Regions from separate parts of the Kitasatospora griseola genome, predicted to be linked through region 2. Evidence: riboswitches for the same ligand, from Rfam matches in the RefSeq annotation. Region 2 holds a riboswitch; each other region holds the start of a gene.
The links. A riboswitch is a leader RNA that binds a small molecule or an ion and turns the genes downstream of it on or off. The one in region 2 is predicted to bind cyclic di-AMP.

Region 1: linked by a shared signal. The riboswitch ahead of ACI1MP_RS35735 (transglycosylase family protein) and the one ahead of ACI1MP_RS27055 (NlpC/P60 family protein) in region 2 are both predicted to bind cyclic di-AMP.
Region 3: linked by a shared signal. The riboswitch ahead of ACI1MP_RS25200 (peptidoglycan DD-metalloendopeptidase family protein) and the one ahead of ACI1MP_RS27055 (NlpC/P60 family protein) in region 2 are both predicted to bind cyclic di-AMP.

What each region holds. Positions count from the first base shown of each region.
Region 1 is NZ_CP173360.1:8,033,591-8,038,177, forward strand. Features, by position in the region: gene ACI1MP_RS35725 (pseudouridine synthase) at 1-389, shown strand, start outside; gene ACI1MP_RS35730 (diiron oxygenase) at 517-1,443, shown strand; gene ACI1MP_RS35735 (transglycosylase family protein) at 1,572-2,798, opposite strand; cyclic di-AMP (ydaO/yuaA leader) riboswitch at 2,802-2,970, opposite strand; gene ACI1MP_RS35740 (MFS transporter) at 3,496-4,587, shown strand, end outside.
Region 2 is NZ_CP173360.1:5,955,440-5,960,026, reverse strand. Features, by position in the region: gene ACI1MP_RS27060 (NlpC/P60 family protein) at 1-874, opposite strand, end outside; gene ACI1MP_RS27055 (NlpC/P60 family protein) at 1,086-2,153, opposite strand; cyclic di-AMP (ydaO/yuaA leader) riboswitch at 2,164-2,319, opposite strand; gene ACI1MP_RS27050 (NlpC/P60 family protein) at 2,682-3,716, opposite strand; gene ACI1MP_RS27045 (NYN domain-containing protein) at 3,910-4,587, opposite strand, start outside.
Region 3 is NZ_CP173360.1:5,541,096-5,545,682, reverse strand. Features, by position in the region: gene tig (trigger factor) at 1-588, opposite strand, end outside; tRNA gene ACI1MP_RS25210 (tRNA-Pro) at 794-867, opposite strand; tRNA gene ACI1MP_RS25205 (tRNA-Gly) at 1,018-1,091, shown strand; gene ACI1MP_RS25200 (peptidoglycan DD-metalloendopeptidase family protein) at 1,318-2,319, opposite strand; cyclic di-AMP (ydaO/yuaA leader) riboswitch at 2,322-2,477, opposite strand; gene ACI1MP_RS25195 (hypothetical protein) at 2,850-3,044, opposite strand; gene ACI1MP_RS25190 (PP2C family protein-serine/threonine phosphatase) at 3,433-4,587, opposite strand, start outside.

The sequences.
Region 1 (4,587 bases), 2.1 Mb from region 2:
CGGCGGTGACCCTGCCGACCACGGTGCGCAACCGGCTGGTCAAGGACCACGGCCGACTGGACGCCTACGAAGTCCCGGGCGAGCCCAACGCGGAGAGCCGGGTCGAGCTGCTGGAGGCCCGCGACGGCCTCGGCCGCTACCGGCTCGCCCCGCGCACCGGCCGGACCCACCAGCTGCGGGTGCACATGAACGGGCTGGGCCTGCCGATCCTCGGCGACCCGATCTACCCCGCGCTGCTGCCCGAACAGGACTCGGAGGACTACCGGCGCCCGCTCCAACTGCTGGCGCGCTCGCTGGAGTTCACCGACCCCGTGGACGGCACGCCGCGGCGCTTCGTCAGCGGACGGGTGCTGGCGGCATGGGCGGATCCGGTCGGCTGGCGAGGCTGACAGACCCTCGGGCCGACGGTCTGCGCCTCCTTGTGCGCGGTGTATTGACGGACAGTCTAATAACTTCTACCTTCGCGGCAGTGGCACCATCCCACCCTCGACTCCGCCCCACCGCGAAGGAGCCGGCATGCCGCCCCAGCCCGCCGTCACCCCCGGCGCCCCCGACCGCGAGCGCACCGCCCCCGACCGGGAACGCACCGCCGAACGCCTGCTCGCCTCCTCCGCGAAGCTCTCGTTCAACCCGCTCAAGGACGTCGACTGGGACGCCGACCCCGTCCCCGGCGCCTACTACTGCCCGCCCCGCCACCTCTCCCTCTACGGCACCGACCTGTGGGAGCGGATGACCGAGGGCGAGCGCATCGAACTCTCCAAGCACGAGGTCGCCTCGATCGCCAGCGTCGGCATCTGGTTCGAGGAGATCCTCATGCAGATGCTGCTGCGGCACGCCTTCGACCGGGACCCCACCAGCAACCACGTCCAGTACGCGCTCACCGAGATCGCCGACGAATGCCGGCACTCGATCATGTTCGCCCGCATGATCGAAAAGATGGGCGCCCCCGCGTACGGCGCCGGATTCGTCGCCCACAACCTCGGCCGGCTGTTCAAGGCGATCTCCACCCACAGCCAGACCTTCGGCGGCACCATGTACGTCGAAGAGATCCTGGACGCGTTCCAACGCGAAATGATGAACGACGACACGCTCCAGCCGCTCACCCGGCAGGTCTCCCGGATCCACGTCATCGAGGAGGCCCGACACATCAGCTACGCCCGCGAGGAACTCGTGCGCAAGCGGCTCGGGTTCCTGCAGCGCCGGTGGGAGCAGCTGTTCCTCGGAGTGGTCATCTACTTCGCCACCACCGCGCTGATCCACCCCCGGGTCTACGCCGCCGTCGGCCTCGACCCGAAGGTCGGCAAGGCCGTCGCCCGGGCCAACCCCCACTGGCGCAGCACCAAGATCGAGATGGCCCGGAAGGTGATCGGGGTTCTGGACCGCGCCGGACTGGTCGGCGCCGCCAACCGCTGGCTGCTGCGCGCCGCCGGAGTGATCGCCTGAGCGGGGAGTGGGAGAGCGCCGGGGACGGGGCGACGGCCTCGCCGGGAACTCCGTCGAGGGAGCACCGCGGCGGCCTGCACCGCGCCGGGCCGCCGCCCCGAAGCGACGGTGGCCCGGCCTGGCAGTCCTCAGCCCAGGTTCAGCACCTGGCCCGGCTGGATCAGGTCCGGGTTCTCGCCCAGCACCTGCTTGTTGGCGTTGTAGAGCTCGGTCCAGCCGCCGTCCAGCTCGTGGGTGCGGGCGATCTTCGCCAGCGTGTCACCCGGGCCGACGGTGTACGGCTGGGCGGCCGGGGTGCCGGCCGCCGGGGTGTCGGTGGCCGGCGGGCTGCTGGTGGGCGACGTGGACGTGCTCGGCTGCAGCGCGCCGGCCGCCTGGCTCGGGTCGGTGTTCGGAGCGGTCGGCGAGGTGGTCGGTGCGGGCGACTGGTTGCCGCCGGTTCCGTTTCCGCCTCCGGTCTCGCCCTGGCCCTGGTCCTGACCCTGCCCCTGGCCGTTGCCTGCGCCGTTGTTGCTGTTGCCGTTCTCCGTCCCGTTCCCGTGCCCGTTTCCGTTGCCATTCTGGCCGTCGGAGGGCGTGGTGGGGTTCGGGGTGGGGTTCGGGCTCGGGGCGGTGCTCGGGTCGGTCGGCGGTGCCGGGACGACCGGGGTGGCCGGAGCGGTCGGGGCCTGCGCGTCCGGGGTGGTGGTCGGGGACGGTGCAGCGGTCGGCGGCTGCGGGTGCGTCAGCTGCATGTAGCGCTCGTACAGGCTCTGGTGGCTGGTCCAGAACCAGCCGCCGTTCTTCTGGTACCAGTACACGTGGGACACCGGGTCGTAGCCGGGCAGGCCGGAGAAGACCGGGGCGGCGTTCGGGGCGGCGACGGTGCCGTCCGAGGCGGTGTTGGCAGCTGCCGCGCCGCGGGCACCGCGCAGCGCACCCGACTCGTCCGCCGAGTCGTTGGTGTCCACCACGCCGGGAGCGCTGGCCACGCGCAGGTCCGACGAGTCGGCGCACGAGGCCCACGGCTGCGGGCCCTCGGTGGCCAGGATGCGTTCGGCGACCACGATCTGCTGGCTGCGGGTGGCGCCGTTGGGCAGCTCGGCGTACTGGGTGCCGCCGTAGTCGACCCAGCGCTGGGCGGTGATCTGGAGACCGCCGTACATGCCGTCGCCCGAGTCGAGACTCCAGTTGCCGCCGCTCTCGCAGTCGGCGACCCGGTCCCAGACCGCGCTGGGCGCGGCCTGTGCACCCGTCGCGGTGAGCAGTGGCAGTGCGATGCCGACACCGACGACGCCGGCCGCGGCGATGGCCCGCTCGGCGGCTTTCTCCGCCTGGCTCTGCTTACGGTGACGCCCGGAACCCGTGAAGAGCATGCTCGATCCTCTCCGCACGCCTGCGAGGTGAGCTGTCGGGTTCGGACCCGGAGGGAGGCCCGGCCGCCGTCTGCCGGTCGGAGCCGGTTCGGGCGACTTCACCCCTAGCCGTGGGGGACGGCGACGTACCTGGTTCCCCCGTCCCCGCCCAGGGTTGTGGTGATCGACCCGGCAACGCGGCGGGCAGGGTTCGGCGTTGCCGCGTGCGGGGCCCGGCGGTGCGGGCCGGACCGAGCCTATTCACTCGAACGGAGCAATCACAAGCTCATCGCGCCGGCATCACGGGCGAGTCACGCAGGTCTGGCCGGGTTCGGACGCGGAGCGCCCGGGCGCGGGCGGGGAGGCGTGGCGGCCGTGCGTGGGCGACCGGTTGGCGGGAGTTCGGAGGAGGGGGAGCGGTCTGATCGGGTGGTCGGGGGGTGGGTGGTCGGGGGGTGGGTGATCGGGCAGTCGGGGGTGGGGCGATCGGATGCGAAAGTCTGACCGATCGGTGGGATTGGGAATCGGGTGGAGGGGAAGGCGGGCGTCCGGGCTCCGGTCCCATGAATTTGACTGAACGTCAACTCGCCTGAGAAGCATGGGCAGTTGAGGTGAACCAGAGCATTGCCGACCTTGCGGATAAATCGCGCGACAGCCCGTTCGGGGGCTCCCTACCATCACGGTGATCGCTGTTCCCCGACCCGCTGTGGAGGTGCCCGTGGCTGCGCTGATTCCCGAAGTGCTCCGGGTGGAGCGCCAGTTCGCCCGTCTGTTCGTCGCTCAGTCGCTGTCCGTACTGGGGGACAGGGTGTCGTTCGTGGCGCTGCCGTTCGCAGTGCTGTCGATCGGCGGGTCAGCTGCCGATGTCGGCCTGGTGGCGGCGGCGGGCTTGCTGCCGATGCTGGTGTTCACACTGGCCGGCGGCGTGTGGGCGGACCGGATACCGAGACAGCGGATCATGCTGGTCTCCGATCTGGTGCGGTGCGCGGTCCAGACGGCTGTCGCGGTGCTGCTGCTCACCGGGACGGCCCGGGTCGGGGTGCTGGCGGCGCTGATGGTGGTGTTCGGCGTGGCGGACGCTTTCTTCCTGCCTGCCTCCACGGGGCTGCTGCCGCTGCTGGTGCCCAGTGAACGGCTGGGCGAGGCCAATGCGCTGCGCGGGTTCGTCCACTCGGCGGGGCTGGTGGTCGGCCCGGTGCTGGCCGGTGCGCTGGTTGCCGTCGCCGGCCCCGGCGGCGCACTGCTGGCGGACGCAGCGAGCTTCGCCGCCAGCGCCGCAGTGCTGGCGAGGCTCGGCACGGTGGGCGGGAGGGCCGTCACGGAGCGGGCCGAGCGCCTCGGGTTCCTGGCCGAACTCCGGGTCGGCTGGCAGCAGGTGCGCCAGCGGTCCTGGGTGTGGTCGAGCATGCTCGTGATCGCGGTCTACCACGTGGTGGTGCTGCCCTCGGTGTTCGTGCTCGGTCCGGTGCTGGCGGATCGCGAGTGGGGCGGGGCCGGCGCCTGGGCCGTGGTGGTCACCGCCTTCGGCCTCGGTGCGATCGTCGGCGACGTCTGTGCCTACCGCCTCAAACCGGCCCGTCCGATGGCGGTGGCGGCCGTCGCGATGGTGGTTGCCTCCTGTCAGGCGCTGATCATCGGATCCGGCGCTCCGGTCGTGGTGATCGCTCTGCTGGAGGCGTGCACCGGAGTCGGCGTCTCCCTGTTCTTCGTGCTGTGGGAGACGTCACTCCAGGTGCACATACCCGAGCAGATGCTGTCCCGGGTCAGCTCCTACGACCAGCTGACCGCGGAGGCGCTGATGCCGCTCGGC
Region 2 (4,587 bases):
CGGCCGAGGCCTGTCCCTGCGAGGTCCGCGGCAGGGTCACTCCGGCCTGCCGCCACGCCCAGTACATCAGACCGGAGCAGTCGAACGTGGTCGGGCCGGTGGATCCGTACACGTACGGGGAGCCGATCTTCGAGACGGCGGCGTTCAGCGCGGCCGCGGCGCGGTCGGACGCGGGGGGCAGGTCGCCGAGGTCGAGCCGGTCGGTGCCGCGGGTGGCGCGGTCCTGGGCGTCCCGGGCGTCGTCGTCGGCCAGCCGGACCCGCTCGGCGGCGCTGAGGCCGCCCAGCAGCCGCTGGGCCCGGGCGAGCCGGCTGTGGACCTCGTCCTTGGCGGCGGCCAGGCGCTGCCGGGCCTGTTCCAGTTCGTCGAGCTTGGCGGTGGCCTCCTGGCGTCGCTGGTCCAGTCGGCGCTGCCGTTCGTGCAGCTCGCGCAGGGTCTCGTTCTGCCGCTCGGTGGCCTGGCCGAGGGCGCGGGCGCCGGCCAGGTAGGACGCCGGGTCCTTGTCGAGCATCAGCCGCAGGGTGGGGTCGAGGCCCTGGGTGCGGTACTGGGCGGCGACCACCGCCCCGAGGTCGCCGCGCAGCCGGTTGAGGTCGTCCTGCCCGGCCGCGACCTGGCTCTGCAGGGCGCCGGCCTCGCGTTGCAGCCTTCGCTGCTGCTCCTGGGCCGCGTTGTACTTCTCGTTCGCCTGCTCGGCCTCCTCGTACAGCTGGTCGACCTGCGCCTTGACGTCGGTGCGGTCGGGCGGGTCGGTCGGCGCGGCGCCGGCCGGGGCGACGCCGAGGTGGAGGACGCCGGTCGCGGCGGCGGTGAGCGCCAGGGCGCGGGCGAGGCGCTGGACACCGGGCAGTGGGGGGCGACGGTGCACGGACACGTGCGACGACTCCGTTCCTGCGGCCGGCCTCCGCCGCCGCCCGCCGGTCGGGCGGCCGTCCGCACGGGGGGCCGGGCCAGAGGTTAGCGAGTCGGAAGGATCCAGTCCAAACCCTGACAACCTCGAATATTCGACCGCGAATCGGACACCGGAACGAGTGCGGCCCGGCACCCCCTGTGCGGGGTGCCGGGCCGGGCGCTCGAAGGAGCCGTCAGATCCGGACGATCTTGGTGATCGGCATCACGGTGGCGGACTCGTAGCGGACCTGCGCGCCAGTGTGCGGGGCGTGCACGATCTGCCCGTTGCCGACGTACATGCCGACGTGGTGCTGGTCGCCGTAGTAGATGATCAGGTCACCCGGTCGGGCGTTGGCGATGTTGGTGCCGATGTTGGTGCCGGCACCCGCCTGGGCCTGCGAGGTGCGCGGGATCGACACACCCGCTTGGGCGTAGGCCCACTGCATCAGACCGGAGCAGTCGAAGGTGCTCGGGCCGGCCGCGCCGTAGGAGTACCAGCTGCCCAGCTTGGACAGCGCGGCGCTCATCGCGGCGCCCGCGTAGCCGGCCGGAGCCTGCACCGGGGCGGCGAGGTCGGTCCGGGCGGTGTCGCGGGAGGCCCGCTCGGCCTGGCTGCGGGAGGCGTCGGCGGCCTTGGCCTCGGCCGCGGCGAGCTCGTCGCGCTCCTTCTGGGTGAGCGTGTTGAGCAGGTCCTGCGCCTTGGCCAGCTTGGCCTGGACGTCCTCCTTGTCGGCCTGGAGGGCCTTCGTGGTGGTGTCCAGCTCGGCGAGCTTCTGCTCGGCCTCCTTGCGCTGCCCGTCCAGCTTGGCCTGCTCGGCCTTGAAGCTCTTCAGCAGGTCCGCCTGGGTGGCGCCGACCGTGTTGAGCGTGCCGGCCTGCCCGAGGAAGGCGTCCGGGCTGCTGGAGAGCATCAGCTGCATGGTCTGCGAGATGCCGCCGTTGCGGTACTGCTCGGCGGCGATGTTGGCCAGGCTGTCCTGAACGGTGGTCACCTGGTCCTGCTGGCGGGCCAGCTGGTCCTGCAACTGGGTGACCTGCTTCTGCAGGTTCTGCTGCTTCTCGACGGAGGCGTTGAGCGCCTCGGTCTTCACCTCGGCCTGCTCGTTGAGCTGGTCGACCTGCTGCTTGACCTGGTCCTTGGTGGGCGCCGGGTCGGCGTGCGCGCCGGTCTGCGCGGAGAGCGCGACGGCGGTGGCGGCAGCGGCAGTGAGAATCGAGACCCGGGCACGGCCGACGGGCTTGGGACGGCGATGGGACGCCACGAAGGCGGACTCCTTCTTCCTCACACCGCCTACCGGGTGAGCTGACGGGTTCGGGCCGGAAGAGATGCCCTACAGCGCTTCACCGACCGCTGTCGCGGCCGGCCCGGCGCCGATTCACCCCGGGGGAACGTGGTTCCCCGGCTCCGTTCGACAGCACCCCCGCAGGGGTATCCCCGTCGGCGGACCTCGTTCTGACGATCCGCCCGCTGTGTCACGGACTCGGCGGCGACCCCCACCGTCGCCCCCCTTGGGCGATCGACTCTGCGGCGGTCGAACCAAGACCCTAGTAACCGATCCGTGATCGGTTCAAATCCTTGTCCGAAAAAAATCTGAATCTGAGTCAATTTCGATTACGGAAATGACCGAACGTAAGGGATTCGTTGCACAGTGCGCAGCATTTCCCTTCGTTCCATCGAAAAACACAACGCCCGGACGTGTTCGAGATCACAGTGGAATCTCGACCCGTCCGGGCGTGTCACGGCGCGTCAGTTGTCGCCCTCTGGGGCGTATGTCCGGATTGTCGGACCGTCAGACCCGGCGGATGGTGAGGATCGGCAGGGTGTCCGCGGCCATCAGCTTCACCACGTCGCCGGTGCGCGGCGCGTGCACCACCATGCCGTTGCCGACGTACATGCCCACGTGGTGCGCGTCGTTGTAGTAGACCACCAGGTCACCGGGCTGCGCGTTGTGCCAGTCCTTGCCCACGTTGGTGCCCACGCCGGCCTGCGACTGCGAGGTGCGCGGCAGCGAGACGCCGGCCTGCGCGTACGCCCACACCATCAGGCCGGAGCAGTCGAAGGTGCTCGGGCCGGTCGCGCCCCACACGTAGGCCGAGCCGCGCTTGTCGAGCGCCCGCTGCACCGCGACGCCGGCGTAGCCGGCGGCCTTCGGCAGGCTGCCCAGGTCGACCCGGTCGGCGCCGCGCGAGGCTGCGCCGCCGCCGCGCAGGATCGCGGCCCGGTCGGTGGCGGAGAGCTGGCTGAGCAGCTTCTGCGCCTCCTGGAGCTTGCTCTGCACGTCGTTCTTGGCGTCGTTGAGCGCCTGGGTGGAGCTGTCCAGCTCGGCCAGGACGGTCGCCGCCTCCTGCTTCTGCTGGTCCAGCCGGCGCTGCTGGTCCTCCAGCGACTTCAGCGTGGCGGCCTGGGTGCTGGCCGCCTGGTCGAAGGAGGACGCCTGGTCCAGGTACTTGTCCGGGTCGGAGGAGAGCATCAGCTGCATCGACGGGTCGATGCCCGCGTGCCGGTACTGGTCGCCGGCCACCGCCGCCAGCCCGGAGGCCAGCTCGGTCAGCTGCTCCTGGCCGCGGGCCACCTGGTCCTGCAGCTGGTCGGCCTGCTTGCGCAGCTGGTCGGCCTTCTCCTTGGCGCCGTTGTACTTCTCGGCGGCCTGCTCCTGCTCCTCCAGCAGCTTGTCGACCTGCGCCTTGACCTCGTCCTTGTTCGGCTGGGCCGGCGCGGCGTGCGCACTCACCTGGGCCGACAGGGCGACCGCGGTCGCGGCGGCAGCGGTCAGCACGGTCACCCGGGCGCGACTCGGCTGCTTGGGACGGCGGTGGGAGGCCACGGCGGTGCTCCTTCTTCCTGCTGGACTCACCCGATCAGGCGATAGTCCGGAATATAGGTTTGACGCCAGACCCTAGTGAAGTCCCTACCTCCGCGTCCACTCCCGGGGGGCTCCCGAATGGGCTTCTCCGCCCCCTTTCACCACACCGACACACTCCGGACGCTTCAACGCCGCTGACCGCCCGTCAACTCGATCAGCTGCGCGACAGCCGGTTCAGCAGCAGCACCGAGGCCACCGGGCGGGCGCCGGCCTTGCGCACCCCGTCCGCGACCTCCTTGTCGGCGGAGACCACCACCACCGGCCGGCCCTGCGGCTCGGCCCGCACCATGCGGCGGATCAGCTCGTCCGCGGTCTCCCCGGTCCGACTGAACCGGACCCGCACACCGCGCGGCGGAGCCATGATCACCGGCACGTCCAGGTCCTGGCCGTCGAACACGCAGGTCACCTCGGCCTGGGTCCGCTGGGCCAGCATCGCCAGGCCGCCCAGCAGCCTCAGCCGCTGCTGCTCCAGCGGCAGTTGCGGATAGCCGGTCTTGGTCACGTTGTAGCCGTCCACCACCAGGTGGACCTGCGGGATGGCCAGCAGCTGGTCCAGCAGCGCCGGATCGTCCTCGGCCAGGCCGCGCCGGGCCACGTCGTGCGGCGAGGCCGAGCCGGGCTCCACCGCCTCCACCAGGTCGGCGGGGCGCAGCGCCGTCACCGGCAGTGCCAACTCCCGCTGCAGGCCCTGCGCGGACTGCAGCACGGTGTCCAACAGCAGCCGCAGCCGCATGTCCTCGACGCTGCGGCCCTCCCGGGCGGTGCGCCGCCCGGTCTCCACCGCGGACTCCAGCTCGGACACCCGGTGCCGCAGCCGGCGGGCCTCCACCTC
Region 3 (4,587 bases), 410 kb from region 2:
GGAGCCGATCTCGTAGCTCACGCCGGTGGCGGTGCCGTCCTCCGGCACCTCACCGTCGACCTTGGCCTCGAGGTCGACGACCACGACGTCGCCCTCGGCGGCGGCGCGCTCGACGTCCTTCACGGAGCTGAAGCGCTCGCGCAGCTGCTGCAGCGACTTCTCGATGTCCTCGTCGGTGACCTCGACCGGGTCCACCACGACGGCGATCTCGGTGAAGTCCGGCAGGGTGACCTCGGGACGGACGTCGACCTCGGCGGTGAACTTCAGGTCACCGCCGTCGGCCAGGTTCTCGACACCGGCGATGTCGGTGATGTCCGGCTGGCCCAGCACGTCGATCTGGCCCTCGTCGACGGCCTGCGTGTAGAAGCGCGGAAGCGCGTCGTTGACGGCCTCCTCCAGCACCGCGCCACGGCCGAAGCGCTGGTCGATGACCCGGTTCGGGATCTTGCCCTTGCGGAAGCCCGGGACGGTGACCTGCTGGTTGATCTTCTTGTACGCCGCGTCGAGGCTGGGCTTGAGCTCCTCGAAGGGCACCTCGACGGTGAGTCGAACCCGGGTCGGGTTCAGAGTCTCGACGGCGCTCTTCACGGTTGGGTCTCCTAGGGGGGCTTGCGGTCAGGGCGATAGGCGGTTGGGGCTGAAATGCTGTCCGTACTACCGCCAGCGGTCCATCCTACCGGTACCACGAAAGCGACTGTGCCCGGCACCGGGTGCAGGTCGGGGCGACTCCCCCCAACACCCGCGCCCACAACGACAACAGGGCCCCGCCCACCGACGAGACCCTGCCGCACGGTCGGGGTGACCGGATTCGAACCGACGGCCTTCCGCTCCCAAAGCGGACGCGCTACCAACCTGCGCCACACCCCGTGGTGCCGAGCAGAAGAGTACACGTCGGCCACCCCTCGACCGGGGCGATATCCGCGAGCCGACAACGCGGAAGAAGTGTGCAATCCACCGGCGCGACCAGGTACCCTGATCCAGTCCTCGCCACCGCGACTGCGGTGCGGGTACGCCTTTGCGGGTGTAGCTCAATGGTAGAGCCCCAGTCTTCCAAACTGGTCACGCGAGTTCGATTCTCGTCACCCGCTCCAGCAGGCCGACGGCCCCGACTGCCCACGCAGTCGGGGCCGTCGGCGTTTCGGCCGGTCACCCCCTCGGCGACACCCCTCGACCACGCGCCCGGCCGCACCCCTCGACCCCCCTGCCGCACCCCGCTGCCGCACCCCGGCCGCCCGCCCGGAGCGCCGCACCCCGGGCAGCCCGAAGGCCCCGGGCGGCCGGGTGGCTGCGCGGGGCCTTCGGGGGGTGAGGCGTGGATCAGACGTTGACGCCGTGGGCCGCCAGGTAGGCGACGGGGTCGATGTCGGAGCCGTAGTCCGGGGTGGTGCGGATCTCGAAGTGCAGGTGCGGGCCGGTGACGTTGCCGGTGGCGCCGGAGAGGCCGATCTGCTGGCCCGCCGTCACGGCCTGGCCGGCCGAGACGGAGATCGAGGACAGGTGGGCGTACTGGGCGTACTTGCCGTCGGCCAGCTTGATGACGACCTGGTTGCCGTAGGCGCCGCCGTTGCCGGCCGAGACCACGGTGCCCGCGGCGACGGCCTTGAGGCTGGTGCCGGTGGCGACCGGGAAGTCGATGCCGGTGTGGTAGCCGCTGGACCAGTTGGAGCCGGCCACCTTGTAACCGGTGGTGACCTTGCCCGGCGCGGGGGCCACGTACGCGGCGTTGGCGCTGGTGGTCGCGGCGACCGGAGCGACCGGCACGGTGGTGACGGCCGGAGCCGGGGTCGACGCCTTCGGGGCCGGGGCCGCCTGCTGGGTCTTGGCGGTGTCGGCGACGGCCGGCTTCGTGACGGTGACGGCCGGCTTGGTGGCGGGCTTCGGCGCAGCGGCGGGCTTCGGCGCGGCGGCGGGCTTCGCGGCGGTGTCCGAGGAGGTGGACTTGGCGGCCGGGGCCTTCGCGGGGGCGGCGGCCTGGCCGTTGATGGTCAGCTGCTGGCCGGGGAAGATCAGGTCGGGGTTGCCGCCGACCACGGAGTGGTTGTCCTGGTAGAGCTTCTCCCAGCCGCCGTCCACGTGCTGCGCGGCAGCGATCTTGGACAGGGTGTCGCCGGAGACGACCCGGTAGTCGTGCGCGGAGGCGACCGGCGTCGCGTCCGTCGAGACCTGGGACGCCGGGCGGTTGGCGCCCTGCTCGGTGGCGGTGTGCGCGGAGGCGGCGGTGACCGGGAGACCGATCGCGGCGCCGGCCACACCGGCGGCGATGGCGATGCGGGCGACGGTGGCCAGGCGCGGCTTGCGGTGCTTGCCCTGAACGGACATGAAGCATTCCTCTCCGACGCCTGCGAGGTGAGCTGTCGGGTTCGGGCGAGAGTTGCCCGGCCGCAGAACTGCGGCTTCACCCCGAGCCGTTCCCGGATGTTCCCGGGCCCGGCGACTTACCTGTGGTTCCCCCGCTCCTGCCGTGGCGTGGTATCTGGTCGGCACCGGACGACGGCAGGACTAGGCGTTCCGTCCGGTGGCCCGCCCGGTCACTGGCCGGGCTGCGGACGAAGCAAATCCCACGGCCCGCGAGGCTGGCAAACGCCGACCGGCCCCGTTCCCAAGATCGGGAAGGGGCTGACGGTCCACCAGGTCACGCGGTGTCGACCGGGCCGCTGCGGTGCGCGTACGGGATCATGACGGTGCGCACACGAACCCCGCACGGTGGGCGACCTCGGCCACCGTGCGCGTTCGGTCGCGGACCCGGCGTGACGCCGTGGGTGACCCTGGTCACCTGCGGGCAGGCCGAATGGACGGTGCGGGGGTGCCTCCCGCCCGTCGTGGCGTGTCGCCGGAGAGCCGACGCGGCGTCAACCCGCGATCGAGGCGATGGCCTTGGAGACCGAGGTGAGGAACTGCTGGATCGGGCCGGCCATGGTCGACTGGCTCAGCATGAAGCCGAACAGGGCGGCGACGATGGCGTGCCCGGACTTCAGCTGCTTGTTGCGAATGAAGATCGCGACGATGATGCCGAACAGGACAAGCGCGGAGACGGAGAAGGCCACCGGGACTCACTTCCTCGATTCGTGGCGGGGGTTCGGGTGAAAGCCGGCGATGGCTCCCAGGCGGAAACCGGCCCCAGCCCCCCGTGTCCCCACCACTCCATCCGGACTCAGTGTGGTCGCTCGTGCGGAGTGCGTAAAGAACTTGCCCGGGGCTCCTGCGCCCGAACCCGCCTGGTAGGACTGATTTTCGCCGACCGCGACGATAGCGGACGGGTTCTGACGGCCCGTCGGCGGGCGGCGGTCCGCGCAGGCCGGCGCGGTAAACCGGCAGGCAGATCCGGTGTCACCGGTCGGCCCGGACGCCGCACCGGAATTGGCCGAAGATCAACGCCCGGGTTTGACACTCCGTGGACACTCCGCGCTCACCGGGTCTGCACTCGCCGCGGGTTCAGCGGCGCCAGATCAGCAGCACCGCGCGGTCGTCGTTGACGTGCTTGGCGACGGTGTCGATCAGCCGGACCGCCGCCCCGGACCGGATCGCCGCCGGTGCGGCGGCGACCAGCCGGTCGGCCTCGCCCATCAGCCGGTCCATGCCCTCGGCGAGGTCGCGGCCGGGGATCTCCACCATGCCGTCGGTGCACAGCATCAGGACGTCGCCGGGGCCGAGGGTGCCGCGCACCCCCTCGAACTTGGCTTCGTCGTAGACGCCGAGCAGCGGGCCCTCGGCCTCCTTGACCTCCCAGTAACCGGCCCCCGCGAGGCGGTGCATGCCGGGCAGGTGTCCGGCGGAGAGCAGTTCGTACTCGCCGGTGTCCAGGTCCACCACCAGGTGGACGGCGGTGGCGAAGCCCTCTGCCCAGTCCTGGCGCAGCAGGTAACCGTTGGCGGCGGGCAGGAAGTCGTGGGCGGGCAGCGAGCCGAGCAGTCCGCCGAAGGCGCCGGACAGCAGCAGCGAGCGGCTGCCGGCGTCCATGCCCTTGCCGGAGACGTCGGCGAGGACGACTTCGAGCACCCGCCCGCCGGGGCCGGTGCGGGCGGCGGCCATGAAGTCGCCGGAGAAGGACTGGCCGCCGGCCGGGCGCAGCGCGGTGTCGGTGTGCCAGCCGTCGGGCAGTTGCGGGATGCGGCCCTGGACCCGGATCCGCTCGCGCAGGTCGAACAGCATGGTGGAGCCGCCCCGCCAGGGCACGCCGATCCGGCGGCGGAACTGGGCGACCAGCAGCCCGGCGACGCCGACCGCGCCGACCACCAGGGCGGCACCCGGGGTCACGCCGTGGGTGTAGGCCTCGGGCTGCGCGCTGGCGACGCGCTCCCCGGTGTGCACCAGGGACTCGGCGATCAGCCCGCCCGCCGCGACGGCGTACAGCAGCACCAGGGTGCCGGGGCGCAGCAGCAGGGCGCCGGCCAGCACCGGCAGCACCAGGGCGGTGGGTGGGGCCCAGTCGGGGATCGCGATGTTCAGCAGCACCAGCACGGGCACGGCGAGGGCGAGGGCGGCGAACGCCCACCAGTCGGCGCCGTCGCCGCGGAAGTAGTCGACGCCGGTGCGGCGCAGCCTGCGTCGGGCCCGGTACAGCGCAGCGCGCAGCCGGGCCGTCACGGG